Regions from separate parts of the Rahnella aquatilis CIP 78.65 genome, predicted to be linked through region 2. Evidence: predicted binding sites of a transcription regulator. Region 2 holds the regulator's gene; each other region holds the start of a gene.

What was found. The regulator CRP, encoded in region 2, controls carbon source genes, mostly activating them, when cyclic AMP is high. The targets are predictions, from matches to a motif close to ATGTGANNNNNNTCACAT.
Region 1: RAHAQ2_RS07060 (DeoR family transcriptional regulator) is a predicted target of CRP. The motif match lies at 2,014-2,031, and genes of this name have one in related genera.
Region 3: garD (galactarate dehydratase) is a predicted target of CRP. The motif match lies at 3,627-3,644, and genes of this name have one in related genera.
Region 4: mlc (sugar metabolism global transcriptional regulator Mlc) is a predicted target of CRP. The motif match lies at 5,208-5,225, and genes of this name have one in related genera.

Annotation. Positions count from the first base shown of each region.
Region 1 covers NC_016818.1:1,537,348-1,545,190, forward strand. Annotated here, with positions in the region: gene moeB (molybdopterin-synthase adenylyltransferase MoeB) at 1-568, opposite strand, end outside; gene moeA (molybdopterin molybdotransferase MoeA) at 571-1,812, opposite strand; gene RAHAQ2_RS07060 (DeoR family transcriptional regulator) at 2,058-2,291, shown strand; gene tsgA (MFS transporter TsgA) at 2,361-3,560, opposite strand; gene RAHAQ2_RS07070 (isoaspartyl peptidase/L-asparaginase family protein) at 3,838-4,851, shown strand; gene RAHAQ2_RS07075 (dipeptide ABC transporter ATP-binding protein) at 4,848-6,704, shown strand; gene gsiB (glutathione ABC transporter substrate-binding protein GsiB) at 6,777-7,843, shown strand, end outside.
Region 2 covers NC_016818.1:331,686-339,528, reverse strand. Annotated here, with positions in the region: gene gcl (glyoxylate carboligase) at 1-1,044, opposite strand, end outside; gene allR (HTH-type transcriptional repressor AllR) at 1,159-1,968, opposite strand; gene RAHAQ2_RS01485 (ureidoglycolate lyase) at 2,055-2,561, opposite strand; gene allS (HTH-type transcriptional activator AllS) at 2,776-3,690, shown strand; gene RAHAQ2_RS01475 (phosphoribulokinase) at 3,826-4,695, shown strand; gene RAHAQ2_RS01470 (OsmC family protein) at 4,699-5,106, opposite strand; gene crp (cAMP-activated global transcriptional regulator CRP) at 5,470-6,102, shown strand; gene RAHAQ2_RS01460 (YccS/YhfK family putative transporter) at 6,164-7,843, shown strand, end outside.
Region 3 covers NC_016818.1:710,814-718,656, reverse strand. Annotated here, with positions in the region: gene RAHAQ2_RS03255 (glycerate kinase) at 1-85, opposite strand, end outside; gene garR (2-hydroxy-3-oxopropionate reductase) at 202-1,140, opposite strand; gene garL (2-dehydro-3-deoxyglucarate aldolase) at 1,124-1,894, opposite strand; gene RAHAQ2_RS03240 (MFS transporter) at 1,952-3,298, opposite strand; gene garD (galactarate dehydratase) at 3,850-5,421, shown strand; gene exbD (TonB system transport protein ExbD) at 5,494-5,928, opposite strand; gene exbB (tol-pal system-associated acyl-CoA thioesterase) at 5,938-6,855, opposite strand; gene RAHAQ2_RS03220 (TRAP transporter substrate-binding protein) at 7,378-7,843, shown strand, end outside.
Region 4 covers NC_016818.1:2,610,072-2,617,914, reverse strand. Annotated here, with positions in the region: gene RAHAQ2_RS11830 (carbohydrate ABC transporter permease) at 1-816, shown strand, start outside; gene RAHAQ2_RS11825 (carbohydrate ABC transporter permease) at 827-1,669, shown strand; gene RAHAQ2_RS11820 (ABC transporter ATP-binding protein) at 1,674-2,768, shown strand; gene RAHAQ2_RS11815 (MFS transporter) at 2,814-4,061, opposite strand; gene RAHAQ2_RS11810 (LysR family transcriptional regulator) at 4,249-5,148, shown strand; gene mlc (sugar metabolism global transcriptional regulator Mlc) at 5,316-6,539, shown strand; gene bioD (dethiobiotin synthase) at 6,772-7,458, shown strand; gene RAHAQ2_RS11795 (hypothetical protein) at 7,498-7,843, shown strand, end outside.

The sequences.
Region 1 (7,843 bases), 1.2 Mb from region 2:
AGGTCAGCGCATTTTCGCCAAATAAGCGGCTCAGGCAGCGGTAACACGGCTCCTGCGGCTGATAGGTAAATACGCTGAGCTGGCCTTCCATACGGATTGCGGCACCGGAAACCAGTGGTTTTTTCTGTGCGAAACATTCACCGTTCAGCTGATTCCGTGTGGTGACGTTGTCGGTACAGTCGACCACCACGTCGCAGGCGGCGATCAGGTCACGCAGCATATCGTCGCTGGCCTGTGCATTAATCTGATGAATGGCGATGTGCGGATTGATTGCCGCCAGCGCTATGGCGGCGGATTCCACTTTCGGCATGCCGATCCGGGCATCCGTATGCAGCGTCTGGCGTTGCAGGTTGGACAGCGAAACCGTATCGAAATCCAGTAGCGTTAATGTACCGGTGCCTGCGGCCGCCAGATATTGCGCCGCGGCACAGCCTAAACCACCCAGTCCGACAATCAGCACATGACTGGCTTTCAGTTGCTCCTGACCGTCAAAATCAAACCCTTTCAGAACAATCTGGCGGTTATAACGCAGGATTTCGGCGTCCGTCAGTTCCGGCAATTGAGGCATGTTCAGCTCCGCAACAGGGCGTTAAACGGTTCGATTTCGACGATTTCGCCTGTCGACACATTGCCGCGTTCGCGTTCAAGTACGATGAAACAGTTGGCCTGACTGAATGAGCTGAACACATGCGAGCCCTGATGTCCGGTGGTGCGGACTTCCAGTTGACCTTCGGCACTGGTGCTGAAAATACCGCGCTGGAAATCGAGACGTCCGGGGGATTTTTTTAATGGTGTTACCGCTTTTGCCTTCAGGCGTGGCGGGAACTGCCAGGCCGTATGGCCGGACAATTGCGCAATAAAGGGCTGAACCAGTTGATAAAACGTCAGCGCAGCCGACACCGGATTACCCGGCAAACCGCAGAACCAGCTGTTTTCAAGTTTGCCGAACGCGAAAGGTTTGCCCGGTTTCATGGCAAGCTTCCAGAAACCAATTTCACCCAGTTCATCCAGGATCTGCTTAGTGTAATCGGCTTCACCGACCGACACGCCGCCGCTGGAAATCACCAGATCCGCAAACGCATTGGCTTCTTCAAAAGCTTTACGCAATGCCTGCGGATTGTCGCGGATAATGCCCAGATCCAGCACGGTGCAGCCCAGTTGTTCCAGCATCAGGCGCACGGCGAAACGGTTGGTATCGTAAATCTGGCCTTCCTGCAAAGGTGTGCCCACCGGTTGCAGTTCATCGCCGGTGGAGAATACCGCGACTTTCAGCGGCTTCCAGACATCAACGTGGGTGACGCCCAGTGAGGCCAGCAGGGGTAATTCTGCTGCACCCAGCCGCACGCCGGCAGGCAGCACGCTGTCACCCTGTTTTATGTCATCACCGGTCAGACGGATATTCTGGCCTTTGGTGATGGCTGCCGTGAAACGTACACCGGCATCCGCGACTTCGGTCTGTTCCTGCATGATCACGGCGTCAGCGCCTGCAGGCACCGGTGCACCGGTCATAATACGAATGCAGGTTCCGGCCGGCCATTCGCCATGAAAAGGCGCACCCGCAAAGGCTTTGCCTGCAACCGGGAACACTGCGCCATCGCACAACTCTTCGCAACGCACCGCATAGCCGTCCATCGCCGAGTTATCAAACGGTGGCACGAAAACCGGTGAAAGTACCGGTGCGGCGGTAATACGCCCCGCGGCACCAGCGAGTGGCAGAGATTCGGCCTCCTGAGTTGTTTTAGGCGGTACGCAGGCGCGCATTTTATCCAGCGCTTCGTCGAGTGAGATCAGACCGGCAGTATTGAATTCCATGAAAAATCCTTAGTCATTCGTCCCGGCGTAGCAGGTATTTTCACCGGAGCCGGGCAAGGAAAGGGAGCATGCGCATAGTATGACAGAGAAACGCAGCGAACCAAAAATCACTGAAGGCGTAAAAATTCTGCGAAGATTCCTGAAAAATTGAGATCGATCCCAAAATTAACAATGTAACGTGGGTATTATAGTTGCCGTTATTTGTGACTTTCGTCACATAACTGTCATATAAACAGGAATAACCGGTGCTTAAAAAAAATCGTCATCAGGCCATCCTTCAGTTGGTTGAACAACATGAAGTGCTACAGGTAAGCGAACTGGCACAATCGCTGGATGTCAGTCTCGAAACGATCAGACGCGATCTGAGTGAAATGCAGGACAAAGGATTGATTTTACGCCGCCACGGACGTGCGCGTCGTCTGGCCGCTCAGCCTGAAACATCCTGGCTAAACAGTTTGCAGCGTTGCCCGCAGCTTTAAACGCAGCAACGACAATAAGAAAAGGGAAGGCTTTTATGCCTTCCCTTTTTTATGGTTCGCCACTGAGACTCAGTGTGCGGTCACTTCGTGGTTAATTTTCTCTGCCTTGCTCTTCAGGCTGGCAAGCACCACCATCAGCACCAGCAACGCGTAGGAAACGGTCGCGATATTCAGCGCCCAGAACAAACCGTACTCGTTGTAGATGAAAGAAGAGAAGGACGCGAAAATCAGCGTGCCGACGGAACTGGTGGTCAGCAGTGCGGATGTCAGCGTAGGGGGTGAATTTTTCACCTGCAGGCTACCGTAGCTCATCAGGCCGGAGAACAGACCGGAGTTACAGAAACCGAACAGACCCACGGCAAAGAGCACCAGCGTCGGCGAATTGCTGGTGGTGAGCACTGCCAGGCTTGCCATGCCGATAATCACGGAAATTAGCAGGAAAGTCCGCAGTTTCACGAAACGCACGGTGAACTGGTTCAGGAACAGGCCAATCGCTTTCACCATCCAGTAGGTGGTGATGTAAATCGCGGCACGGTCTGTTTCCATACTGAAGTGCTCATGCAGCCAGCTTGGCATCCACAGCGTGAAGACCAGTTCGGTAAAGACAAAAGCAAACAACGCAATACACAGGAAGAAGACTGCGATTCCCCATGGCTCTTTCGCCACGTTATGACTGGCTTCGTTTTTAACCGGTTGCGGAACATTCGGGAATTTCTGACCCGCGCACAGCAAAATCATCAGCAAGCTCAGAACGCCCATGATGCCGTACATCGCCAGCCAGCTTGCGCCGTGTTTGAACAGGAAACCCAGCACCAGTGACAGCGTCATACCGGAAAGCGCAAAGAAGAAGTCGGTGAAGATTAAGTTCGCTGAACGTTTTTTCGGATCGTCATTAATACGAACGACCAGGTAGCTGCCGATAGACATCATCAGGCCCGCGGTGGCACCGATCAGGAACACGCCCACGCCGAACAGGGTAATCGACGGCATGATAAACAGCGCGATACACACCAGCACGGAAATGAAAGAGCCGGTCATCAGCTGTTTGCCCAGATCAAACTTACGCATCAGAATGCCGCTGATCATGATTGGCAGGAACAGACCGATGTTCATTAAGGAGAACATCTGGCCGATAAAGCCCGGATCTTTGTTAAATGCAGTGGCCACCGGTCCGATAACAATGCCCAGAGTGGAAACCAGTCCACCGGTAAAGAAATAGCTGAGCCATGAGATCACATTAATCCGACGGCGGTTATAAACAGTTTCCATAAACTGATTTCCTAAAAAGAGAAAATAAAAAAGCCACGGAAAGCTTATCCAGAGATGCTTTTATCCGCAGTTAAGACGTTTATTATTGCTGTTCTTTGGTCATTTGTCCCGCAGGTATATTCAATTGCAGCATTTGTTTTTCCTAAACAATCTAAGCAATTAGCGACCTTTTAATGGCGCGACATTTCTGCTTTACATACTGTTGCGGGCTAAATATAGTCAAAAACAGCTCAACATTTTCCTATACATAAATACAACATCGAAAGGTGCAGCGCTAATGAGTTTTTCTACTGATAATTCAGCGGCTTCCGTTTCGGACAAGAAGCGGCCGGTTATTGCGATCCACGGTGGTGCAGGGGCGATTACCCGCGCAGCAATGAGCGCTGAAAAAGAACGACTTTATTTAGCCGAACTGGAGAGAATAGTCACCAGCGGACAGGCTATTCTGGCCTCCGGCGGCAGCGCACTGGATGCGGTCACCGAAGCGGTGCGTCTGCTCGAAGAATGCCCGTTATTTAATGCCGGAAAAGGGGCTGTTTTTACCCATCAGGGCACTCATGAGTTAGACGCCTGCATTATGGACGGCCGTACGCTCGATGCCGGTGCCATCAGTTGTGTGAACCATATTCGCAATCCTGTTCTCACCGCCCGTAAGGTGCTGGAAGTCAGCCCGCATGTGATGTTTACCGGTGCGGGCGCGGAGGCGTTTGCCCGTGAACACGGCCAGGAAATGGTCGGACCGGATTATTTTTTCACGCAGGAACGTTATGACCAGTTGCAGCGTGCTATCGCGGCGGATACCGGCGTGATGCTCGATCACGACGGCGCATCGCTCAGTGCATCTGCCTCAGATGACCCGCTGGATCCTGAACATAAATTTGGCACCGTGGGTGCCGTGGCGATGGATGTTCTGGGCAATCTGGCGGCGGCGACATCGACCGGTGGTATGACTAACAAGCAGGCCGGGCGCGTGGGCGATTCGCCGATCATTGGTGCCGGGTGCTATGCCAGCAATAATACGGTGGCGATTTCCAGCACCGGCACCGGCGAAGTGTTTATGCGCACGGTGGCGGCTTATGATGTGGCGGCGCTGATGGAATACGCCGGTCTTTCTCTGGAAGAGGCCACCCGCAAGGTGGTGCAGGAAAAACTGCTGCCCCTGGGCGGAAGCGGCGGAATGATTGCCGTGGATAAATTTGGCAACGTGGTGCTGCCTTTTAACAGTGAAGGCATGTACCGCGGCTTTGCCAGGGTGGGTGATGCACCCGTCGTCAGTATTTACCGCTCATGAACAGTCCTCTGATCCTGCCTCCCGACCACGTGCTGGCTGTCAGCCAGCTCAGCGTACAGTTTGCCCATGAAGGGCAGGTGATCCCGGCGGTTAATCAGCTCAGTTTTCAGGTGAAACGGGGTGAAACGCTGGCGATTGTGGGCGAATCGGGTTCCGGAAAATCCGTGACCTCACTGGCACTGATGCGGCTGGTGGAACAGGGCGGCGGGAAGATTTCACAAGGGGAAATGCAATTTCGTCGCCGTAACGGTGAGGTGGTCGATCTGAGAAACGCCTCGCAGCCCGCCATGCGCAACCTGCGCGGCGCGGATATGGCGATGATTTTTCAGGAGCCGATGACGTCGCTCAATCCGGTCTTTCCGGTGGGGGAGCAAATTGCCGAATCGATCCGTTTGCACCAGAACAAAGATCACCGCGCCGCCCGCGCGGAAGCGTTACGGATGCTTGATCTGGTGCGCATTCCCGAAGCCCGGAATATTCTCGACAGTTACCCGCATCAGCTTTCCGGCGGTATGCGCCAGCGGGTGATGATTGCGATGGCACTCTCCTGTAAACCGGCGTTGCTGATAGCCGACGAACCGACCACAGCGCTGGATGTCACTATTCAGGCGCAAATTCTGCAACTGATCCGTGTGCTGCAAAAAGAGATGCAGATGGGCGTGATTTTTATCACGCATGATATGGGTGTGGTGGCCGAAATTGCTGATCGTGTGCTGGTGATGCATCAGGGCAACAGTGTGGAAACCGGAGAGGTGAACGCTATATTCCGCTCTCCGCAGGCGCCTTACACCCGGACGTTGCTGGCGGCGGTGCCAAAACTCGGCTCGATGGCGGGTAAACCGCTGCCCGCCCGCTTTCCCGCGCCTGAACAGCAGGAAAGCGATCCGGCGCTGATTCAAAACACTCTCACGCCAGGTGTGCCACCAATATTGCAGGTGCGTGATCTGGTCACGCGCTTTGACCTGCGCAGCGGCATTTTTAATCGGGTGACCCGCCGGGTTCATGCTGTGGAAAAAGTCAGTTTTGATTTACATCCTGGTGAAACGCTGGCGCTGGTAGGGGAATCAGGCTGCGGGAAATCCACCACCGGCCGTTCGCTGCTGAAACTGGTGAAAAGTCAGGGAGGCACTATCACTTTTAAGGGCCAGACGCTGACCGATATCGGTGGCAGCGAACTGCAACATCTGCGCCGCGATATTCAGTTTATCTTTCAGGATCCCTATGCCTCGCTCGATCCGCGCCTGACGGTAGGATATTCCATCATGGAACCGCTGCTGGTTCACAACCTGGCAAAAGGCGCGGAAGCCGAAGCCCGTGTGGCGTGGTTGCTGGAGAAAGTCGGGCTGCTGCCGGAACACGCGCAGCGCTATCCTCACGAATTTTCCGGCGGACAGCGGCAGCGAATTTGCATTGCGCGTGCGCTGGCGCTTAATCCAAAAGTGGTGATTGCCGATGAATCGGTTTCGGCGCTGGATGTGTCTATCCGCGCGCAAATCATCAATCTGCTGATGGATTTGCAGAAAGAGTTTGGTCTGGCATTTTTGTTTATTTCTCACGATATGGCCGTTGTGGAACGCATCAGCCACCGTGTGGCGGTGATGTATCTTGGGCAGATTGTGGAAATCGGCTCGCGCCGTGCGGTATTTGAAACGCCGCAACATGCGTATACCCGCAAACTGATGGCCGCTGTGCCAGTTGCCGATCCGGCGCACAAGCGAAAAGATCAGGCGCTGCTGGTTGATGAAATCCCCAGTCCGATCCGCGGGTTGCACGATGACCCGGTGGTGATGCCATTGGTGAAGGTGGGCGAAGGTCATTTCGTCGCCAGACATACGATTGCGGGTATTTACTGATTTTTGTGGCGGCTTATTTTGAACCGTCAATTCTTAGCAACACAAACGGGTAAGACAGGAAAAGGAACTGACATGAATCAGCAGAAATCTAAAGGTAAAAACGTTGTCCGTCAGGTCGTGCTCGCTGCCGCTGTTTTCGGTTCGCTGGCGTCGGCTTCTGCATGGGCGGCAAAAGACGTGGTCATCGCCGTAGGTTCTAACTTCACCTCGCTCGATCCGTATGACGCCAACGACACCTTGTCACAGGCCGTCGCCAAATCGTTCTATCAGGGCCTGTTTGGCTTTGATAAAAATATGAAACTGGAAAACGTTCTGGCGGACAGTTACACCGTCAGTAAAGACGGGCTGGTTTACACCATCAAACTGCATCCGGGCATCAAATTTCAGGACGGCACCGACTTCAATGCGGCGGCGGTGAAGGTTAACTTTGATCGCGCCAGTAACCCGGACAGTCACCTCAAGCGCTATAACCTGTTCAAAAATATCGCCAGCACCGAAGCGGTTGATGACACCACGGTGAAAATCACGCTGAAAGCGCCGTTCTCCGCCTTTATCAACATTCTGGCGCACCCGTCTGCGGTGATTATTTCCCCGGCGGCGCTGACCAAATACGGCAAAGACATCGGCTTCCATCCGGTCGGCACCGGCCCGTATACGCTGGAACAATGGAACCAGACTGACTTTGTGAAAGTGAAGAAATTCGACGGTTACTGGAAAAAAGGCGAGCCGAAACTCGATACGATTACCTGGCGTCCGGTGGTGGATAACAACACCCGGGCAGCCATGCTGCAAACCGGCGAAGCGGATCTGGCGTTCCCGGTGCCTTACGAACAGGCGGCCTTGCTGGAGAAAAACGCCAAACTGGATCTGGTGACTGCGCCGTCAATTCTGCATCGCTACATCAGTTTTAACGTCACGCAAAAACCGTTCGACAATGTGAAAGTGCGTGAGGCGATCAACTACGCGATTAATAAACAGGCGCTGATCAAAGTGGCGTTTGCCGGTTACGCCGTGCCATCGGAAGGACCGCTGCCGCAGGGCATCGAATATGCTGCGAAATTTAAACCGTGGCCGTATGACCCGGCAAAAGCGAAAGCGTTGCTGAAAGAAGCCGGTTATCCGGACGGTTTCACCACCAC
Region 2 (7,843 bases):
CCAGCTTTCGCGACACGGTAATTTGCCGGCTTTTCTCTGCTCTTCCGCCACTTCTATCAGCAGTTTCAGGGCTTCACCGGCATCAGACACGATGCCTAAATCAGGACAAAGTACGCGGCCGATTTGTGTCGGTTCGATATCAACGTGGATAATTTTGCGGCCTGCGGTGTATTTCTCTACCGAGCCGGTATGACGGTTGGCAAAACGGTTACCGATGCCAAATACCAGATCCGACGCCAGCAGTGAGGTGTTACCGTAGCGGTGCGCGGTCTGCAATCCGACCATGCCTGCCATAAGGCGGTGATCGTCCGGGATCACGCCCCAGCCCATCAGCGTCGGGATCACCGGCACCTGCGTCAGTTCAGCAAAACGCTGCAACAGCACCGCAGCATCGGCGTTAATCACACCGCCACCGGCCACAATCAGCGGACGTTCACAGGCGTTGAGCATTTCCATCGCTTTGACGGCCTGAGCGACGGTGGCGATCGGCTTGTAAGCAGGCAGCGATTCATAAGTTTCCGGATCGAATTCGATTTCGGCGGTCTGCACGTCATACGGCAGATCGACCAGTACCGGACCGGGGCGACCGGAACGCATCAGATGGAATGCCTGTTGCAGGACACGCGGCACCAGCGCAGGTTCCAGCACGGTCACCGCCATTTTGCTCACCGGCCCGGCAATCGCCTGAATATCCACCGCCTGAAAATCCTCTTTATGCAGACGGGCGCGCGGTGCCTGACCGGTAATGCACAGGATCGGAATGGAATCCGCCGAGGCGGAATACAGCGCGGTGATCATGTCGGTACCCGCCGGGCCAGACGTCCCCAGGCACACGCCGATGTTCCCGGCTTTCGCACGGGTATAGCCTTCGGCCATATGCGATGCACCTTCCACATGACGGGCTAACACATGACGGATTTTTCCATGCAGACGCATGGCGTTATAAAACGGGTTAATCGCTGCGCCCGGTACACCAAACGCGGTGGTGATCCCTTCTTTTTCCAACACATACATTGCTGCCTGTGCAGCTGTCATACGAGCCATAGCTAAATCCTCAGGTAATTCCGCTTTGCATAAAATAACGGAAAAAGTTTCCAACTTTAATTTGACTGAAAAAAATCCCGCTCACGACAGAGCGGGGATCGCAGGACGAACCGGTTAGTGGCGCTGGCCCAGGGCCAGACTGATGTCACGCGCGGTATCCCGCACCAGTTCGCCTAAATCGGTAAAACGCTCCGTCGTTAAGCGGGAGCTGGGGCCGGAGATCGAAATCGCCGCCACCGCATTGTTATTGCTGTCAAAAATCGCCGAGGCCAGGCAGTTCAGCCCTGTCACATGCTCTTCGCTGTCCTGTGCAAAACCCTGCTGACGCGCGTGTTGCAGATCCTTTTTCAACGCATTCAGATTATCCAGCGTGTGCGTCGTAAAGTTCTTCAACCCCGCCTGCATCATCAGGCTCATCAGCGCCTCGTCATCCAGCGAATACAGCAACGCTTTCCCGGCCCCGGAGGCATGCAGTGGCAGACGGCTGCCAAGTGGCGCGCACATCCGCACCATCGACTGGCATTCCCGCTGGCCGATCAGTACCGCTTCGAAACCGTTGCGGATCGCCAGATTGGCCGTTTCGCCCGACAACAACATCAGGCGCTGCATATAAGGCGCGGCGACTGACAATACATCCCGGTTATGGATATAAGACGATCCGACCGTAAACGCCTGTAAGCCGATGTGCCACCAGCTCAGTTGCGCATCCTGATAAACAAAATCGGCCTCTTCCAGCACTTTCAGCAGTCGAAAAGTGGTGGAAAGGGGCAGCGATAAATTCTCTGCAATGTTGCTGACAGAAGAACTGCCGCCGGACTGCGCCAGATAATTCAACACCGCAATGCCGCGTTCTAAGGCCTGAGCGCCCTTTTGCGAACCAGAACCAGGCTGGCTAGGACGCCCCCGTTTTTTTACTTCGGCCATCTCACATTTCTCCAGCATCAGGCGCTGAGCGCCCGCGTTTCGCTTGTTTTCAGATGCTTGTATCTTATGCAAGATGCTTTATAGCGTCACGACTTTAATCCCGCTGCAACGGGTAAAATAAGCTGATAGCCCTGAGGTAACTGACTGATATCACAGTTGTCTGCGCCGCCACGATCGACGGTGAGAAAATTCGTCACCGTCTCAAACGCAAACAGCGGATGGTGCCAGACATTCCGGTGATAATTCACGCCCTGCAGGCCGTTGGTGATAAAGGCTTTCAGCGTGGAGATATCCGGCGTCTCGCCCCCTGCCGCAACAATCACGATAAAGCGCTCGCCCTGCATCGGCACAAACGCCTGTGAACCGAGCGGGTGTTTTTCGAGTTGCGTCACCACAATGGGCAACGGTGCTGGCTGGGCGCGGTTGATGCTGACCAGCGGGCGATCCTGCCCGAGGATTTCCACGTTGGTCAGATCGTGGTACCGCTCAACCTTGCCGTCGTTGATATGAAAAAAATCGCGACCTGTCGTCTCAATCACATCACCGTAAGCCGCGAAGGCCGCCTGGGTCAGCGGGTAAACCGGAAGTTCCATGGCATTCATCCCTGCATTTAAAATAAAACCGGTGAGATAAGCCCGCCAGATTGGCGGATTTATCCTCAATGCAATTACTGTAGAAACTTTTTCCAACTTGCTCAATATAAATATGGAAAAAGATTCCATAAAATTGATGAAGTCCACAATTCTCATCCGGTTAAATCTATAAAATCTTTTTCATTCAATGCATTAACATTACTTCGGGTGACCTATGCTGGATGAGGAGTCGATTAAAACCTTTATGCACGTCGCACAAACAGGCAGCTTTTCCCGCGCGGCAGAGATGCTGCATAAAACGCCTGCGACCATCAGCTATCGAATTAAGATGCTGGAAGACAGTACCGGGACGTTATTGCTCAACCGCACGACCCGCACGGTGTCGCTGACGCCCGCCGGACAGCACCTGCTTGAACGATGTCGCCAGTGGCTAACCTGGCTGGAGGGTGTACCGGCCGAATTGCAGCAGATTAACGACGGCATTGAGCGCCAGCTGAATGTGGTGGTGAACAATCTGATGTACTGCCCTGAAGCTCTGGCAGCGTTATTAAGCTCTCTGACGCAGCGCTACCCGTTCACGCAGTTCACTTTCACACGGCAGATTTACATGGGGGTATGGGATACGCTGCTGTACGAAGATTTTCAGCTGGCGATTGGCGTGACCGGTACCGAATCCCTTTCTAACGCCGTGAATCTGCTGCCGCTGGGTGAAGTGGACTGGGTTTTTGTTCATGCGCCCTTTCATCCGTTGCAGCACATCACTGGCATGCTGGAAGAAGCGGTATTGCGTCAGTACATTGCCATCAATGTGGAAGACACCTCGCGCCATCTGAACAAGCGGGTGGCCTGGTTGCTGACCGGGCAACGGCAGATCATCGTGGCAGATGTGGCGACTAAACTGGCCTGTCACCTGAAGGGAATGGGTATCGGTTTTCTGCCGCGCCATCTGTGCCAGCCGTATCTCGACAGCGGCGAGCTGATCGCCCGGCAAATCCGCTATCCGCGCGCCCCTTCCCCGCTCAGTCTGGCGTGGAAAAAGGAGTACACAGGCAAGGCGCTGCATGACATTGTTTCTCTGTTCCACCAGAAAGACCCGCTGATCCAACCGTTGCTGGCGGGTTTAGAATAGTGATGCCCTCTTTGGCTTCGCGAATAAATATGGTAACAATAGGCTTAATTATGCGCAGCCTTGACGCCAGATCTTCGACCACAGAAAAGACCGCGTCTCGCCTGCCTGCATCACCTTTATGGAGAACAGCGCATTATGTCAGCCAAACATCCTGTTATTGCCGTGACCGGTTCGAGCGGTGCCGGCACCACAACCACCAGCGTGGCATTTCGTAAAATATTTCAGCAGCTTGGTTTGCGCGCGGCGGAACTGGAAGGCGACAGTTTTCATCATTTCACTCGTCCTGAAATGGATGCGGCAATACGCAAAGCGCGCGATCTCGGCCGTCATATCAGCTATTTCGGACCGGAAGCCAATGACTTTGGTTTACTGGAAAAAAGCTTTATCGAATACGGAGAAACCGGCACGGGTCGTTCACGTAAGTATCTGCATACTTATGACGAAGCCGTTCCCTACAATCAGGTGCCGGGTACCTTTACGCCGTGGCAGGCATTGCCGGAACCGACAGACATTTTGTTCTATGAAGGTCTGCATGGCGGCGTAGTGGCAGACAAAATTGACGTCGCCGCACAGGTCGATTTGCTGGTCGGCGTAGTGCCCATCGTTAACCTGGAGTGGATCCAGAAACTGGTGCGCGATACCGGCGAGCGCGGGCATTCCCGTGAAGCGGTGATGGATTCCGTCGTGCGTTCGATGGATGACTACATCAGCTATATTACGCCGCAGTTTTCCCGCACGCACATCAACTTCCAGCGCGTGCCAACTATCGACACTTCAAACCCGTTCGCAGCAAAAGCCATTCCGTCGCTGGATGAAAGCTTTGTGGTGATCCACTTCCAGGGGCTGGACGACATCGATTTCCCGTATCTGCTGGCGATGTTACAGGGGTCGTTTATCTCGCACATCAAAACGCTGGTGGTGCCGGGCGGCAAAATGGGGCTGGCGATGGAGCTGATCATGGCGCCGCTGGTGCAACGCCTGATGGAAGGCAAGAAGATCGAGTAAACTTTATTCGGCTGCAATCACTTCAAAGCTGTGGGTGATGGTGGCCGCTTTACCCAGCATCAGAGACACAGAACAGTATTTTTCGGCAGACAGGCTGACCGCACGTTCGACAATCTTATCGGTCAGGTCCTTCCCGGTGACGATAAAATGCAGATTAATGTGCGTGAACAGGCGCGGCGCTTCTTCGCGGCGTTGTGAGGTCAGCTTCACTTCACAATCACGCACGTCATTACGGCCTTTTTGTAAAATTGATACCACATCGATTGCGCTGCAACCGCCTGCGGACATCAGTAACATTTCCATCGGGCTTGGGGCTTTATCACCCGCATTGCCATCCATTGAAATCTGATGACCCGATGCAGACTCACCTAAAAATGTCAGCCCTTCAACCCATTTGACACGTGCATGCATGAACTATTCTCCCGGTGAATAAACTTATCGAAATCTGCTCTCAGAGTACCCTTTCACCTAAAATCTGGCAACGTAACCCGATCGCCATCATGCTGAAGCGAGACAACAGAAGACAGCATCTCAAACCTGTGCTACAAACAAAGCCGAAACATACTTTCCAGTAAATTGCGGTGACGGTTTTTGCGGTTTAAGAACAGAACCCACGGTGATAACAGCAATAAACAGGCTGTTGCACTCCGACATCCGCTTGCAGCATTTCTGGGGAGTTATATGCTGAAAGGGCGCTTTGGATTTTGAAGTGCCGTACAGGGAACTCTGAGCCCTGTGATTTTGGGCAGCGATAACAACAGAGGATAATAGCAAATGGTTCTCGGCAAGCCACAAACAGACCCGACTCTTGAATGGTTCCTGTCTCACTGTCATATACATAAGTATCCTTCTAAAAGTACGCTGATTCACCAGGGTGAAAAAGCCGAAACGCTTTACTACATCGTGAAAGGGTCAGTTGCTGTCCTGATTAAAGATGAAGAAGGCAAGGAAATGATACTGTCCTACCTTAACCAAGGTGACTTCATCGGCGAGCTGGGACTCTTCGAAGAAGGTCAGGAACGCAGTGCCTGGGTACGTGCTAAAACTGCCTGTGAAGTGGCTGAAATTTCTTATAAAAAATTCCGCCAGCTGATTCAGGTTAACCCGGATATTCTGATGCGCCTCTCCGCGCAGATGGCCAACCGTCTGCAAGTGACGTCAGAGAAAGTCGGCAACCTTGCCTTCCTCGACGTAACCGGTCGTATCGCTCAAACCTTGCTTAATCTGGCTAAACAGCCTGATGCAATGACCCATCCGGACGGGATGCAAATCAAGATTACCCGTCAGGAAATTGGCCAAATCGTCGGTTGTTCACGTGAAACAGTCGGACGAATCCTCAAAATGCTGGAAGATCAGAGTCTGATCTCCGCACACGGTAAAACGATTGTCGTTTACGGCACACGTTAATCCCTCAAAAATTGGCGCGGCAGAACACTGTCGCGCCTTTTTTATGGGCTAAGCTTTACCCATGACGCTATGGCGAAGACTGTTTTACCATCCTGAAGTGAACTACGCGCTGCGCCAGACGCTGGTGTTGTGCCTGCCTGTCAGCATTTGCTGGTTGTTCGGCAATCTGCAAATGGGGCTGCTGTTTTCTCTCTGTCCGGCCTGTTGCAACATCGCCGGTCTGGATACTCCGCACAAACGCTTTTTCAAACGCCTGCTCGTCGGCGGTTCACTCTTTGCCGTGAGCAGTATTCTGCTGCAACTGATGCTGGAAAACTGGCACGTTCCGCTGCCGCTCATTATGCTGTCGCTGGCGTTACTGCTCGGTGTCACCGGTGAAATCAGCCCGCTGCATGCGCGTCTGTTACCCGGCGCGCTGGTGGCAACTATCTTCACGCTGAGCATGGTGGGCGTGCGCCCGATGTGGCAGGCCCCGGTGCTGTTCGCTGCCGGCACCGCCTGGTACGGATTGTTTAACTGGGCGTGGTTTCGTATTTCGAAAGAACAACCGATGCGCGAAACGCTCAGCCAGCTCTATCTGCAACTCGCGGATTATTTCGAAGCCAAGTACAGCCTGCTGACGCAACATACCGATCCCGAAACCGCTTTGCCGCCGTTGCTGACCCGCCAGCAGCAGGTTATCGACCTGATTGCCCTGCTTTATCAGCAACTGCACATGTTGCCCCAGCACGGACATCATCATCACCATAAGCGGCTGTTTCAGCGTTTTCAGGTCGCACTCGATTTGCAGGAGCACATTACCGTCAGCCTCCATCAGCCGGAGGAAGTACAGAAACTGGTCGAGGAAAGCCATGCCGAAGCGGTTATCCGTCGCAATGCGCAGGTGATTTCCGCCCGTCTGCGGGTGATTGCCGACGATATCCTTTATCATCGCTTATCCGAGCGCTTTACGATGGCCAATGAGCTGACCGCGCTGGAGAAAATCGCCGCGCGTAACCCGGACAATCCGGTCGGCCAGTTTTGTTATTACCATTTCAGCCGTATCGCGCGTCTGCTGCGCACCCAGCGCCCGTTGTACCGGCGCGATCTGATGAACACTCAGCCGCGTCTGCCCTTCTGGCCTGCGCTGAAAAGTTATCTCTCATTCAAATCCGTGGCCCTGCGCAATGCCGCGCGTCTGGGCATTATTCTGGCGATTGGCAGCAGTCTGGGGCTGTTTTTCAATCTGCCCAAACCGTACTGGATTTTGCTGACTATTATGCTGGTCAGCCAGAACGGCTATAACGCCACGCGCGTGCGGATCCAGCACCGTGCGCTGGGCACATTGGCCGGATTACTGATTGCCTCAGGGTTGTTAAAACTGGAGTTGCCGGAAGGCACCACGTTGCTGTACATGCTGCTGATCACGCTGTTGTCCTATACGGTTTTACGCAAAAACTACGGGCTGGCGATGGTCGGCATGACGGTGACGGCAGTGTATACCCTGCAGTTGCTGGCGATGAATGGCGTGCATTTTCTGGTACCGCGGCTGGTGGATACGCTGATCGGCTGCGCACTGGCATTCGGTGGCACTATCTGGCTGTGGCCACAATGGCAAAGCGGTTTGCTGCGCCAGAATGCGCACCAGGCGCTGGAAACCTATCAGAACGCTATCCGCCTGCTGCTTGAGGAAAATCCCGACACCGCCAGGCTGGCGTACACCCGTATGCAGGTCAATCAGGCACACAATAAGCTGTTTACC
Region 3 (7,843 bases), 380 kb from region 2:
CACGGAAACCACTTTCGATGGCTTTTGCCACATCCAAAGCAGACAAACTTTCTTTGTATGAATCCGGTGCGATCACTATTTTCATAAAGTCATTACCTTCATAAACTGCACGCGCCGATGTGGAAAAGCGTCCTGTCAGTTTTGCATCCTGCCTGCAGGGCCACGCGCCTCCCGTGTCGGGTGCCGCGCGGCCGCCGCAGACTAACGGGTAACTTCAACCTTCGCTAAGGTTTCATAATAGCGTGCAATGGCGCTATGGTCAGATTGCCCGTGACCATCCGCTTTCAATGCCTGCATCATTTCCATGACCAGCGAGGTCAGAGGCAGTTGTGCGCCGACACCGTGTGAGGTGTCCAGCGCGTTGGCTAAATCTTTGATGTGTAAATCAATACGGAATCCCGGCTTAAAGTTGCGATCCATCACCATTGGTGCTTTCGCTTCCAGCACGGTACTGCCCGCCAGGCCACCACGAATGGCCTGGAAAACCAGATCCGGATCGACGCCCGCTTTGGTTGCCAGTACCAGCGCTTCTGACATCGCCGCAATGTTCAGCGCCACAATCACCTGGTTCGCCAGTTTGGTCACGTTGCCCGCACCGATATCACCGGTGTGCACCACGGAACCCGCCATGGATTTCATGATTTCATAGCATTTATCAAACACGGCTTTGTCGCCGCCCACCATCACGGACATGGTGCCGTCGATGGCTTTGGGTTCGCCACCGGAGACCGGCGCATCGAGCATCGCGATGTGTTTAGCAGCCAGCGCTTCACTGATTTCACGACTTGCCAGCGGGGCGATAGAACTCATGTCGATGAAAATCGTCCCCGGCCGCGCGCCCTCAATCAGACCATTTTCACCCAGCGCCACCTCTTTCACCTGTGGCGAGTTTGGCAACATCGTGATGATCACGTCGGAAACCGCCGCTACCGCTTTTGGCGTGTCTGCTGCCGTCGCGCCGAGTTTGACAATTTCGCCTACGGTATCCGGATTGCGGTCCATAACGACCAGCTCATAACCTGCTTTCAGCAGGTTTTTGCTCATAGGCTTGCCCATGATGCCTAAACCAATAAAGCCAATTTTCATGCGGGTATCCTCTTTATATTGATGTAATGAGAGCGGATCACTGGGTGAAGCGATCGCACAGCGCCTGAGTTCCTGCGCGGAAAACGCCTAAATCACTGCCGACGGCCACAAAGGTCGCGCCCCACTCCAGATAACGACGGGCATCCGCTTCAACCGGTGCCAGAATACCGCTCGGTTTGCCGTGTGCTTTTGCACGCGCAAAAATGTGACGGATGGCGGCCTGCACATCCGGGTGCCCGGCATTGCCGAGATGCCCCATGCCTGCGGCCAGATCACTCGGGCCGACGAAAATGCCATCAATGCCGTCAACGGCGGCAATGGCATCCAGATTGTCGACGCCCTGCTGGCTTTCGATTTGCACCATCACTGCGATGTTGTCATTGATAAGGTTGAAGTAATCCGGCACGGTGCCGAACATGTTGCTGCGATGCGAAACGGAAACGCCACGGATCCCGGCTGGCGGATAACGGGTAGACGCTACAGCCAGTTCTGCCTGCTCCTGCGTTTCCACAAACGGGATCAGGAAGTTGTAGAAACCGATGTCCAGCAGACGTTTAATCACCACCGGATCATTAAATTGCGGACGAACGACCGGCGCGCTGCGGCTGCCTTTCAGCGCCATCAGTTGCGGCACAAACGTGCCAACGTCATTCGGCGCATGTTCACCATCAAGCAGCAGCCAGTCAAAACCCGCCACACCCAGCACTTCAGTTGAAATCGGGCTGGATAATGCTGACCAACAGCCAATCAGGGTTTTTCCTTGCAATAAGTCCTGACGGAACCGGTTTGGAATCATTTGGTTACTCATATCTGACCTCATAAAAGGGGGCAGAGCCGGGATGCCCGGATTACCCCGCATCGCAATTTACTGTTTCTTAAGTTCCAGACGTTTGATATCGCCGACCACCAGCAGATAGCAAAGCATCGCCATCAGTGCTGAACAGCCCACAAAAATTAATGCCATATTGAAAGAGTGCAGACCTTTCACGATGTAACCGATCACCAGCGGCGTCACGATGGATGCCACGTTACCGAACACGTTGAAAATGCCGCCGCACAGGCCAATGACTTCTTTTGGCGCGGTATCCGCAATCACCGGCCAGCCGAGCGCCCCGAAGCCTTTACCAAAGAACGCCAGCGCCATCAGGGTGACGACCAGTACGTTATTGTCCGTGTAGTTACACAAAATGATGCTGGTGGCTAATAACATGCCCAGCACGATAGGAATTTTACGCGCCACAGTCAGCGAGTAGCCGCGTCTGATCAGAAAATCTGAGAACACGCCGCCCAGCACACCGCCCGCAAAACCACACAACGCAGGGATTGCAGCAATCATCCCGACTTTAAGAATAGACATGCCTTTTTCCTGAACCAGATAAATCGGGAACCAGGTCAGGAAGAACCACGTAATACTGTTAATAAAATACTGCCCGAAGAAGATCCCCAGCATCATGCGGCTGCTCAGCATCTGACGAACATAGCTCCATTTCGGGCCGCTGTTTGCGCTGTCCGTTTTCTTATGGTCAATGTCGACAACGGCACCGCCGTCTTTCAGATACTCCAGCTCACTTTTAGAGATATTCGGATGTTCCGGCGGGTTGTGAATAAATTTGATCCACACCAGCGTCAGCACAAAACCAATCACGCCCATGACGATGAAAACATGTTCCCAGCCCCAGGCGTAGGTCAGCCAGCCCAGTAATGGTGAGAACAGCGCCAGCGAGAAATACTGTGCGGAGTTAAAAATAGCGGAGGCCGTGCCGCGTTCCGTGGTCGGAAACCAGGCTGCCACGATACGGGCGTTTGCCGGGAAGGACGGGGCTTCTGAGAAGCCGAGCATGAAACGCAGCATGAACAGCGTCAGTGCGCCGTATGCCAGCGGGAACCAACCCACAAAGCCCTGCAACAGGGTGAACAGCGACCAGAAGAACAGGCTGTAGGTGTACACTTTTTTGGAGCCAAATCTGTCCAGCAGCCAGCCGCCGGGCAATTGCATAATCAGATAAGCCCAGCCGAACGCGGCAAAGATTTGTCCCATGTCGGCAGCATCCAGGCCCAGCTCACGCGCGACCTCAGTTCCCGCGATAGAGAGCGTTGCGCGGTCAGCATAATTCACCGCCGTGATTAAAAAGATAATCAGCAGAATATAGTAACGGATATGGGTCCGCACCTTACTCTGCGCGATTGTCCGGGACTGAGATTGAATGTTCATGGTGACCCTCATTGTCATAATGCGAAAATTTTTCAGGCAGCTTATCGCTATCGAAATAACGTTTTTCATTCACCTGGGGTTATTCGCCGTACAGTTTCTTAATTCGAAACAGGCAATAAATGCTTTATTTATGATCGCCTGAAATTTACCTGTATTACTTTCAACGTCACCTTCAGAGGGCCAGAACAGTATAAAAAAGAGGCCCGGAAATAACACTGTGCATTCGCCCAAGAATAGCCCTGCTGATTGTGACTATTCTTTTGCATACACACATCGGTGTGGGAGGAGAATCACAGATTGTGCAGAGGTGATAACCGCGCAAATCAAAGGGTGATTTACATCACATTTATTCTGTCAACTGCCACACAGAATGACGCTCATCAGGCAAAAAGCTGGTCAGTTGCACAATGAGGTTCCCGGAAGACTGCCTTATAATGGACACCATACCCTGTATTACCCGAGCATGTTTACAAGAACATTATTGAGCGCCCACTTCAGAGAATTAACCGGAATTTTTTGTTCCGGGATGTTTAATAAACGCGGAGACAGTTATGTCACGTAATAAAGATAAAGAACACGCTACCGAAGCGCTTTTTATTAAAGTTCATGAAAGCGATAACGTGGCGATTATTGTGAATGACAATGGCTTAAAAGCCGGCACCCGATTTGCTAATGGTCTGGAATTAATTGAGCATATTCCGCAAGGCCATAAAGTGGCGTTAGAAACCATTGCCAAAGGCGGCGACATTATTCGTTACGGAGAAGTCATTGGTTATGCCGTACGGGATATCGCACAGGGCGGATGGATTGACGAATCGCTGGTGGAATTACCGGTTGCCCCTGAGCTGAACAGCCTGCCGCTGGCCACCCGTGTGCCGCCAGCGCTGCCACCGCTCGAAGGTTATACCTTTGAAGGTTACCGCAATGCCGACGGCAGCGTCGGCACCAAAAATCTGCTGGGGATCACCACCAGCGTGCACTGTGTGGCGGGCGTGGTGGATTACGTGGTGAAAATCATTGAACGTGATTTACTGCCGAAATTCCCCAATGTCGATGGCGTCGTGGCACTGAATCACCTGTACGGCTGCGGTGTGGCGATTAACGCCCCTGCGGCGATCGTGCCGATCCGCACCATCCACAATCTGGCGCTGAACCCGAACTTTGGCGGCGAAGTCATGGTGGTCGGCCTGGGCTGTGAGAAATTACAACCGGAACGTCTGCTGGAAGGCACACCGGATGTGCAGGCGATTTCACTCGATGACACGCACATTGTGCGTTTGCAGGATGAGCAGCATGTCGGCTTCCAGTCAATGGTGGACGATATTCTGACCGTCGCACAATTTCATCTGGAACGCCTGAACCGCCGCCAGCGCGAAACCTGCCCGGCTTCCGATCTGGTGGTCGGCACGCAGTGCGGCGGCAGCGACGCCTTCTCAGGCGTAACCGCAAACCCTGCTGTCGGTTACGCTTCTGATCTGCTGGTGCGCTGCGGCGCAACGGTGATGTTCTCGGAAGTGACAGAAGTCCGCGACGCCATCCACCTGCTGACACCGCGTGCCGCTGATGTCGACGTGGGCAAACGTCTGCTGGAAGAAATGGCCTGGTACGATAATTATCTGTCGCTGGGTCAGACCGACCGCAGCGCCAACCCGTCTCCGGGCAACAAAAAAGGCGGTCTGGCTAACGTGGTTGAAAAAGCGCTGGGCTCCATTGCTAAATCCGGTACCAGCGCGATTTCAGAAGTGTTGTCTCCCGGACAACGTCCGACCAAAAAAGGCCTGATTTTCGCCGCCACACCTGCCAGCGATTTTGTCTGCGGGACACAGCAACTGGCTTCCGGTATTACCGTTCAGGTATTCACCACCGGGCGCGGTACGCCATACGGCCTGCTGGCCGTGCCGGTGATTAAAATGGCAACGCGCACCACACTGGCAAACCGCTGGCACGACCTGATGGATATCAATGCCGGGACAATTGCGACCGGTGATGCCACTATCGAGGATGTGGGCTGGGAACTGTTCCACTTCATTCTGGACATCGCCAGCGGCCGCAAGAAAACCTGGTCAGACACCTGGGGCATTCACAATGCGCTGGCGGTGTTTAACCCGGCACCGGTGACCTGAGTGACCCATCTTCAGATAAACGAAAGGCCAGCAAATGCTGGCCTTTTTTGTGCGTCTGATTTGATTCACAACTTACTGCGCCGCCGTGGCACCGGTTTGTTCTGCGCCGACCAGCCCGACTTTCAGGTAACCGGCTTTACGCAGGTTATCCATCACACTCATCAGCGTTTCGTAATCAACACTCTTATCCGCACGGAAGAAAATCGTACTCTGTTTATTGCCCTGAGTACGCTCATCCAGCATGGCGGTCAGATTACTGCCGTTCACGGGTGTGTCGCCGAGAAACAGTTGCTTGTCCGCTTTTACCGACAGGAAAATCGGTTTCTCCGGACGCGGCTGCTGTTTCGCCGTCGAAGCCGGTAAATCCACCCGCACATCCACGGTGGCCAGCGGTGCCGCCACCATAAAGATAATCAGCAATACCAGCATGACGTCGATAAAAGGCGTGACGTTGATGTCATGCATTTCACCACTTTCGTCGATATCGTCGTTTAACCGAATAGCCATAATCTGTTCTTACCCTACGCGTAACTGACCTGTCTGACCGCGTGGCGCATTGCCTTCGCTGGCAGCCAGATCCAAATCACGGCCCTGTAACAGGATAATCTGCGCCGCCACATCGCCTACCTGATGACGGTAAGAGGTAATGGTACGGGCGAAAATGTTGTAGATCACCACCGCAGGAATGGCCGCAACCAGCCCCACCGCCGTCGCCAGTAAGGCTTCGGCGATACCCGGTGCGACGACTGCCAGATTGGTGGTCTGCGTCTGTGCGATACCGATGAAGCTGTTCATGATGCCCCATACGGTACCGAACAGGCCGACGAACGGCGAAATAGCCCCGATGGTCGCCAGAATACCGTTACCACGGCCCATGTAACGGCCAGCGGCGCTGACGCGGCGCTCAAGGCGGAAACCGGTACGTTCTTTAATGCCGTTGTTGTCCGTTGATCCGGCAGACAGTTCCAGCTCGTTCTGCGCATCGCGGATCATCTGCGCGCTGATGCTGCTGGCGGCAAAACTTTCAGCCTGCTCGGCGGCTTCGTCCAGAGTACGAACGGAAGACAACGCATCAAATTCACGGCGCATACGACGTTTACCCGTGAAGACTTCTGCACCCTTGCTGAATAACAATGCCCAGGTGACCACAGAAGCCAGCAGCAGACCGATCATGACGGTCTTCACCACCACATCAGCGTGATGATACATGCCCATAACAGACAAATCGGTTGGAATGACAGGTGCCGTCTCTGTTGGCGCGGGTTGCATCACCGGAGCACGCGTGGCGTCGCCGGTCGCCGGTGCAGCCGGTGCCGGTTGGGTTGCAGCAGAACTGACGGCTTGTCCAGCCGGCGTCGCAGGTGCAGCCATCGCGTTGCCGCTCAGACCAGCAACCAACATTAACGACATCAGTAATGAGGTCGCCTCTTTCATCTTATTGCGAGCCGTTTTCACGCGTCGCCTCCAGCCAGAATCAGTATGTAAAAGGAATGAATAACGCCGAATGATATCAAAAAAAAAGCCCTAATTGATAGTCGTTCTCATTATTATTTACATTGTCACGCCTGGCGGCCAGCGTGTCATTGACAGATGACAAGGTTTTTCCTGTTTGTACAAGGGTTGAACAATTTAACCTGCGTCACACTTTCAAAAAAAATTACGCAGTAAATCAATCATCTGAATATCATTACTCAAGTCAAAACAACGTTTTAAATATTAAGCAACAGCTTTTTACATTTGTTGCTAGTTTGTGATAACGCTCAAATACCGCACAACGAAAAATAAGGTAATGTGCTTCCACTGGTGAAAACCGCACACCGGCGCGTCATGTATCCCTATCATTTAAAAGCTTATTTAGACATTTTTCAAAATGAATCGGCAACGCCTCTGCGCCCGTCCAGTTCGATACTTGTTCACATTTATCTTTCTCTTACCGAGTACCCTGGAGACAAACTGATGAAAATGCAAAAAGCACTTCTCAGCCTTTGCCTGAGTTCCGCGACCCTTTTATTTACACATGGCGTGTCAGCACAGACGCTGAAAGCCGCTGACGTACATCCGCAAGGCTATCCCAACGTCGTCGCCGTTCAGCACATGGGCGAAAAACTGCAAAAACAAACGGACGGACGCCTCGAAATTAAAACGTTTCCGGGCGGCGTGCTGGGGGATGAAAAGCAGGAAATTGAACAGGCGCAGCTCGGTGCGCTGGATATCATCCGTGTGTCGATGACGCCGGTTGCTTCGATTCTGCCGGAAATTAATGTGTTCACCCTGCCCTATATTTTCCGTGACGAAGACCATATGCACAAAGTGCTCGACGGTCAGATCGGTAAAGAAATCGGCGATAAAATCACCAGCAACCCGAATTCGCGGCTGGTCTTTCTCGGCTGGATGGATGGCGGCACGCGTAACCTGATCACCA
Region 4 (7,843 bases), 2.3 Mb from region 2:
GGCCTGTTTATCTTTGTTCCGATGGCTATCGGCATTTCCTATGCTTTTCAGAACATACAGTTGCTTAATCCTTTCGATACCGGCTGGGTGGGGCTGGATAACTTTCGTACTATGTTCGATGACCGGCATTTTTATGCCGCACTGCGCCATACCTTCAACTGGACACTGACTTCGCTGGTGTTGCAGTTTGCGCTGGGGCTGGGATTAGCCTTATTGCTCAACCGCGAATTCCCCGGTCGCCGCTGGGTGCAGGCGCTGGTGTTTCTGCCGTGGGCGGTTCCGGCGTTTCTCTCCGGCCTGACCTGGGCATGGTTGCTCAATCCGGTGATCGGCGTACTGCCTTACTGGCTGACTGATCTGCATATCATCTCCGAGCCGTACAATATTCTGTCTGATCCGCAACTGGCGCTGTACGGCCCGGTGGTGGCGAACGTCTGGTTCGGCATTCCGTTCTTCGCCATTACTTTGCTGGCAGCGTTGCAGTCGATTCCGAAAGATTTGTACGAAGCGGCGGCGATGGACGGGGCGACCGGCTGGCAGCAGTTTTGCAAAGTCACACTGCCGTTTCTGGCACCGATGATTGCCATCACGGTGATGCTGCGCACCATCTGGATTGCGAATTTCGCCGACCTGATTGTGGTGATGACTGACGGCGGTCCGGCGAATTCCACCTCGATTCTGTCGAGTTTCATCTTCACCACTGCATACCGCAAACTCGACTTTGGTTATGCGTCGGCGATGGCGGTGTTCCTGCTGGTGTTGATGACGTTTTACGCGCTGGTTTTACTGCGCATCCGCCATCAGTTGCTGAAATAAGGAGGCCCACATGAACGCATTGTCATTCCACACCTGGCTGCGCAAGGGCGGCCACCGGCTGGGGATTTTGTTTTACCTGGTGTTCGCGTTGTTCCCGATTTACTGGCTGATCAAAATCTCAGTCACGCCGGACAAACTGCTCTACAGCGAAGGCGTGCGGATGTGGCCGGGTGAGATGACGCTGACGCATTTTCAGCGCGTGTTTACTGAAAGCCAGTTTCCGCTGTATTTCTTCAATAGCCTGATTGTGTCCTTCGGCACGGCATTTCTGACCACAATCATTGCTGCCGGTGCGGGCTTTGCATTTTCCCGCTTCAGTTTTCGTGGCAAAACGGTGATGGCCGCGCTGCTGCTGTTTACCCAGATGTTCCCGCTGGTGATGATCCTCGCGCCCATTTACAAAGTGATGGCACCGCTCGGGCTGACCAACAGCCTGACCGGACTGATCCTGATTTACACCGCCTTTAACGTGCCGTTTGCCACGTTCCTGATGCAGTCATTTTTCGACAGCATTCCTAAGGATCTGGAAGAATCCGCGATGCTGGAAGGGTGCAGCCGTTTTATGGCGCTGCGCAAAGTCATCATCCCGCTAACCTTGCCGGGTATGGCGGCAACCTTAGGTTTTGTGTTCACTGCCGCGTGGAGCGAACTGCTGTTTTCGCTGATGCTCATCAACAAAAACGAGGTGATGACCTTCCCGGTTGGCTTACTCAGTTTTGTGTCGAAATTCGCGGTTTCATGGGGCGACATGATGGCAGCGGCTGTGCTGGCGCTTATTCCTGCCTGTCTGTTCTTTGCGTTTATTCAGCGTTACCTGGTTCAGGGGCTGACTGCCGGTGCGGTAAAAGGATAATTTTATGGCTCAGATTACGATTTCCGATCTTCAAAAACGTTACGAAAATGTCGAAGTGTTGCGACACATTAACCTGACCATTCAAGACGGTGAGTTTGTGGTGCTGGTCGGGCCGTCCGGTTGCGGTAAATCGACCCTGTTGCGCACGATTGCCGGACTTGAACTGGCAACGGCGGGGGATATTCGCATTGGTTCGCGTCTGATGAATCAGGTGGCACCCAAAGACCGTGATATCTCGATGGTATTCCAGAGTTATGCGCTGTATCCGCACATGACCGTGGCACGCAACATGGGGTTCAGCCTCGAAGTACAAAAACGCCCGAAAGCCGAGATTGATGAAGCGGTGAATAAAGCCGCCGATATCCTCGGCCTGACCGCGTTGCTGCATCGTCGTCCGAAGGAGCTTTCCGGCGGGCAGCGTCAGCGCGTGGCAATGGGCAGGGCGATCGTGCGCGAACCGCAGGTGTTTTTGTTCGACGAGCCGCTTTCCAATCTGGATGCGCAGTTACGCGGGCAGATGCGCATAGAAATCAAAAGTCTGCATCAGAGAATGAAAAACACCATTGTTTACGTGACGCACGATCAGGTTGAAGCGATGACCCTCGCGGACCGCATTGTGGTGCTCAACCACGGTCTGATCCAGCAGGTCGGCACACCGCTGGAACTGTACGACACACCGGCCAATAAATTCGTCGCCAGCTTTATAGGTTCGCCGTCAATGAACTTCATCAACGGCACGCTGGATCTGGGTGATTCGGCTCCGCAATTGCGCATCAATTCGCAACTGACGTTGCCGGTGGATCCTTTAATCATGGACCTGCAAAGTGGTACAGAGGTAATTTATGGCGTCCGCCCCGAAGCCATTGTGTTGTGCGAAGAGGGCACACCGGGCGCGGTGCCACTGGACATCACACTGATTGAACCGACCGGCCTGAGCGAACTTATTCACGGCAAATTTGGCACTGAAAAACTGAGTGTTTATAGCATGGTGAGATCAAATGCTGCACCAGGGGACCGTGTGTGGGTACAGATTGATACCGCGCGGATGCAGTTGTTTGAGGGGGATAGCCAGAGGCGGATGGGGAAATTAGGCGAGTAGTTTTTGGGTTTGCTCCTTCCCCTTCGCAGGGGAGGAGCAAACAAGTTAAACCGCTTTCGCCTCGGATAAGCTCATCAGCTTAAAGCCAACGCCGACAGCGATAATCAGCATCAAACTGATAAATCCCGTAATCCCGTACCAGCCAAATGCGTGCCAGAAGAATCCGCCTAACGTCCCGGCGACGCTGGACCCCGCGTAGTAGCTGAACAGATATAAAGATGATGCCTGACCTTTCGCACGGCGGGCACGCCTGCCGATCCAACCGCTGGCGACGGAGTGGGCGGCGAAGAATCCGCCGGTGACCAGGATCATGCCGATGAAAATCAGCCAGACGGGTGAGAAGGCGGTGATCAAAATCCCCAGCAGCATGAGCGCTGTCGCGCCAATCAACACCGGGCCGCGGCCATAAACGCCGGTCAGCGCCCCGGCTTTGGGCGAGCTGTAGGTACCCATCAGATAGACGACAGAGATAATGCCGACAATCGCCTGGCTCAGATTGTAGGGCGATGACAGCAGACGGTAACCGATGTAGTTAAACATGGTCACGAAACTGCCCATCAGCAGGAAACCTTCGGCGAAAAGTAGCGGTAAACCGCTGTCACGCCAGTGCAGTTTGAAGTTAATCAGCATCTTGCGCGGTTTCAGCGAGCTGGCGCGGAAATGTTTCGACGGCGGCAGAATGCGCCAGAACATGATTGCCGCCGCGAGGGCGAAGAAACCCACAACGGCAACGGCAATACGCCAGGAGAAGAAGTCCGTCAGCACGCCGCTGACTAAACGTCCGCTCATGCCGCCGATGGAATTTCCGCTGATGTATAAACCCATCGAGAAAGCGACCACGCTGGGGTGGATTTCCTCACTGAGGTAAGTCATGGCGACGGCCGCCACACCGCTCAGCGACAGGCCGATCAGCGCGCGCATGATGAGAATGCCATCCCAGCTTTGCATAAAGGAACAGACCAGCGTGCAGCCCGCAGCAAGGAATAACGCCACTACCATCACGGATTTACGCCCGACGGCGTCAGAAACCGGCCCGGTAAACAGCAGGCCAATCGCCATTAAACCGGTGGACAATGACAACGACAGGCTGCTGGTGGCCGGTGAAACGCCGAAATCATGCGACAACACCGGCAGGATTGGCTGAACGCAATACAGCAAGGCAAACGTCGCCAGACCTGCTGAAAACAGAGCGAGTGTGACGCGGATAAATTGCGGTGTACCACGTTTGATAAAAGGGGTTTTAAGGCCTGAGCGCACGACGGGGGTTTGCGGATTTAACTCGTCGTCATTCACTGAATCACTGGCTGGTGCAGCGGGAATCCGCCGGAAGGTTTTCACGGTAAGTCCTTAATACGGGGTGCGGTAAAACTTAATTTTAAAATGTGTGAGAATTTTAACGCTGAGACAGTTATTGTCTAATATATTAATCAGTGAAGAACGATATGTTTAAAGTATCAATCAGGGTGAACTGATCCACATCATGAACCACATCGAACTGCGTCATTTGCGTTATTTCATCACCGTTGCCGAGGAACTGCATTTTGGCCGGGCAGCGGAACGTCTGCACATTTCCCAGCCGCCGCTGAGCCAGCAAATTCAGGCGCTGGAAATCCATCTGGGGGCCACGCTGTTTTATCGCAACAACCGCAGTGTACGGCTGACACAGGCGGGACAGGCTTTTTTGCAGGAAGCCCGGCAGATTTTGCAGCGGGTCGATGAGGCGTCAGCTCAGGCGGCACGCATTCATCGCGGTGAATCAGGCAATCTGACACTCGGTCTGACTTCTTCAGCGCCGTTTTTACGGCGGGTTTCGCGCACCTTACACCGTTTTCGGCTGACCTATCCGGACGTCAATATCCGCATCGAGCAGCTCAACAGCAAACAGCAGATCGACCCCTTGCTGGAGGGAAAACTGGATCTGGGCATTATGCGCAATGGCGAGTTGCCGGAGGAACTGGAACACCATCTCGTACTTTCCGAACCGCTGATTGCCGTGGTGCACAGAGACCATCCGCTGAATGCGCTTAAAGAAGGGGAACTGACTTTTCAACACCTTGCCGATCAGCCGTTTGTGTTTTTCTCTAAAGATGTCGGCACGTCACTTTACGACGATATTCTCGGCCAGCTCAAAGCACAGGGGATTACGCCGTACATCACCCAGGAAGTCGGCGAACCGCTGACCATTATCGGGCTGGTCGCGGCCGGTCTTGGCGTGTCGATTCTGCCCGCTTCCTATTTGCGTATTCAGGTCGAGGGCGTGCGGTATTTACGATTTGGCAGCCTGCAGGGCACGACAGAACTCTGGCTGGTGAATCACGCCCGGCGACCTGTCACCGCTGCAGCCCGCGCATTTATGGATTTGTTGTTACACGAAGAATGAGGACGCAAAGTCAGAAGGTGCTGTATTTCCAGTCAATTCTGAGCGTCTTTTCACGCAATTTGTGCACCAAATCACATAACGAATCAAATAGTTGACGACATATGACAAAAACCCCAACATAGCCCTAATCTTTATTTTGAAGCGCGAAAATAACAGGAGTTCCTTGAGTGATCCCCGACGGGCAACCAGGACATATCGATCAGATAAAACAAACTAATGTCGGTGCTGTATACCGCCTGATAGATCTGTTTGGTCCTATTTCGCGTATTGAATTGTCGAAGAAAGCACAACTGGCTCCTGCCAGTATCACCAAGATAGTTCGTGAGTTAATACAGGCACATCTGGTGCTGGAAACTGAATTTCAGGATCCCGGCAGCCGCGGACGTCCTGCCATTGGTTTAGCGCTCGATACGCAGGCCTGGCATTATCTTTCAGCACGTATCAGCCTGGGTTCCATTACGCTGGGTCTGCGTGATCTCAGCAGTAAACTGGTGGTGGAAGAAGTCCTCCCGCTGCCGGAACAGGCATCGCAACCGCTGCTGAAACGTATTATTTCCGAAATCGACCAGTTTTTTATCCGTCATCAGCGCAAACTCGAACGCCTGACCGCCATCGCCATTACCTTACCGGGCATGATTGACGCACGCCGCGGCATTGTGCACCGCATGCCGTTTTATCATGATGTGTTTGATATGCCGCTGGGCGACACGCTGTCGGAACACACCGGTTTGCCGGTGTATGTGCAACATGATATTGGTGCCTGGACGCTGGCCGAGTCGTTATACGGTGCCTCGCGGGGCTGTAAAAATGTGGTACAGGTGGTGATTGATCACAACGTCGGGGCGGGGGTGATCACTGGCGGGCGCGTGTTGCATGCCGGCAGCAGCAGTGTGGCGGAAATTGGTCATACGCAGGTGGATCCTTACGGCAAACGCTGTTATTGCGGTAATCATGGTTGCCTTGAAACCGTTGCCAGCACTGACAGCATTCTGGATCTGGTTCGTCAGCGATTAGCGGTACCGATTCCGGCCAGCTTACTGCATGGTGTATCGCTGACCATCGAAGCCGTGTGTGATGCAGCAAACCGTGGCGATCAGCTTGCGCGTGATGTGATCATCAGCGTCGGACAAAGCGTCGGGCGCATTCTGGCGATCATGGTCAATCTGTTTAATCCGGAAAAAGTGCTGATCGGCTCACCGCTTAATTTATCTCAGGATATTCTTCATCCCGCGATAATGTCCTGTATTCAGCAGCAATCTCTTCCTGCTTATAGCGAAAATATCAAACTTGAATCGACACAATTTTATAATCAGGGAACGATGCCCGGCGCGGCATTAGTGAAAGACGCGTTGTATAGCGGATCCCTCTTAATTAAATTGCTACAAGGCTAATAACCTGCATATTTGAAATCAACGTTGGATATACCATTAACATCTGTTGATAAATAAAAAAAATATAAGACCTGCACATTAACCGCACGTACAGTCAACAAAACATTGCGCTAACGCAAACCGCTCTCATCGCGCATCGCCTAGACTTTCTGTCGTTACTTTGTCTCTGGCGGTGTTTTCTTACCGGAGACTATCTTTCAATAAGACGGAGAGATCCCGGAGCCTGAATTCCATGTTAACGCACTTTTTCGTCACGGGGACAGACGCTCGTGTAGGTAAAACCATTGTCACACGTGCCTTGCTTCAGGCCTTAGCCGCGCAGGATCGCTGCGTTTTAGGCTATAAACCTATTGCAACAGGCAGCCAGGAGCTGGCCGACGGGGTTCGAAATAAAGATGCGGTAACACTCCAGCAGTCATCTTCTATTTCTTATCCTTTTAATAAAATAACCCCGCTGGCATTAGCTGACGAAGATATTTATGTCAGCCAGCTCCCTGAAAATGTTTTTGAAATAATGACTGATGGTCTTAATTTCATGCGTGAAGAGGCCGACACGGTGGTGGTTGAAGGATGCGACGGGTGGAGAACATTGATCACGTCTCAGCTTTTATATTCTGACTGGGTACGCCAGCAAAATATGCCGGTAGTATTAGTGGTAGGGATTCAGGAAGGTTGTGTCAGTCATGCGTTATTAACCGCGCAGGCGATTATCGCTGATGGATTACCGTTGATCGGCTGGGTGGCGAACCGCATTAATCCCTGTCTGGCTCACTACCAGGAAACGATTGACGTTATCAGCGCCAATATTTCAGCGCCGCTGCTGGGTGAAATTCCGTATTTACCTCGCGCGGAGAGTCGCGATATGGCGAAGTTTCTCGACCTGTCCAGCTTTAATCTGGAAACGGTGATTAAAGTATGAGGCTGACGGTTTTTTAAAATTTATCATGGATGGAATAAAATGCTTGAAAACCAGCAATATTCAAAATTGACCAGCATGTTGCTTAAACGCAAAATGATGAAAGTGATCGACCCTAAATGTGTCGATCAGGAACCCGCTAATCCGTTATATGTTTATGAAGTTATCCGTCAGGCGGCGGGAAATTATAAACTTGTTAATATAATGGATCCTCAACGCACCCTTGTGCCAAATGGAGGTGGTTGGGTGTTTGCTATCATGGATGATGCTCCGGGTGCTGTTATTTGCGGCAAGGCAGATTATCAACATGTCCATGGACATACTTCTCTTACGGGTATCTGTGAACATAAAAAAGGGGGAGTGATAATAGAAAGGGAACGCGGAGTTT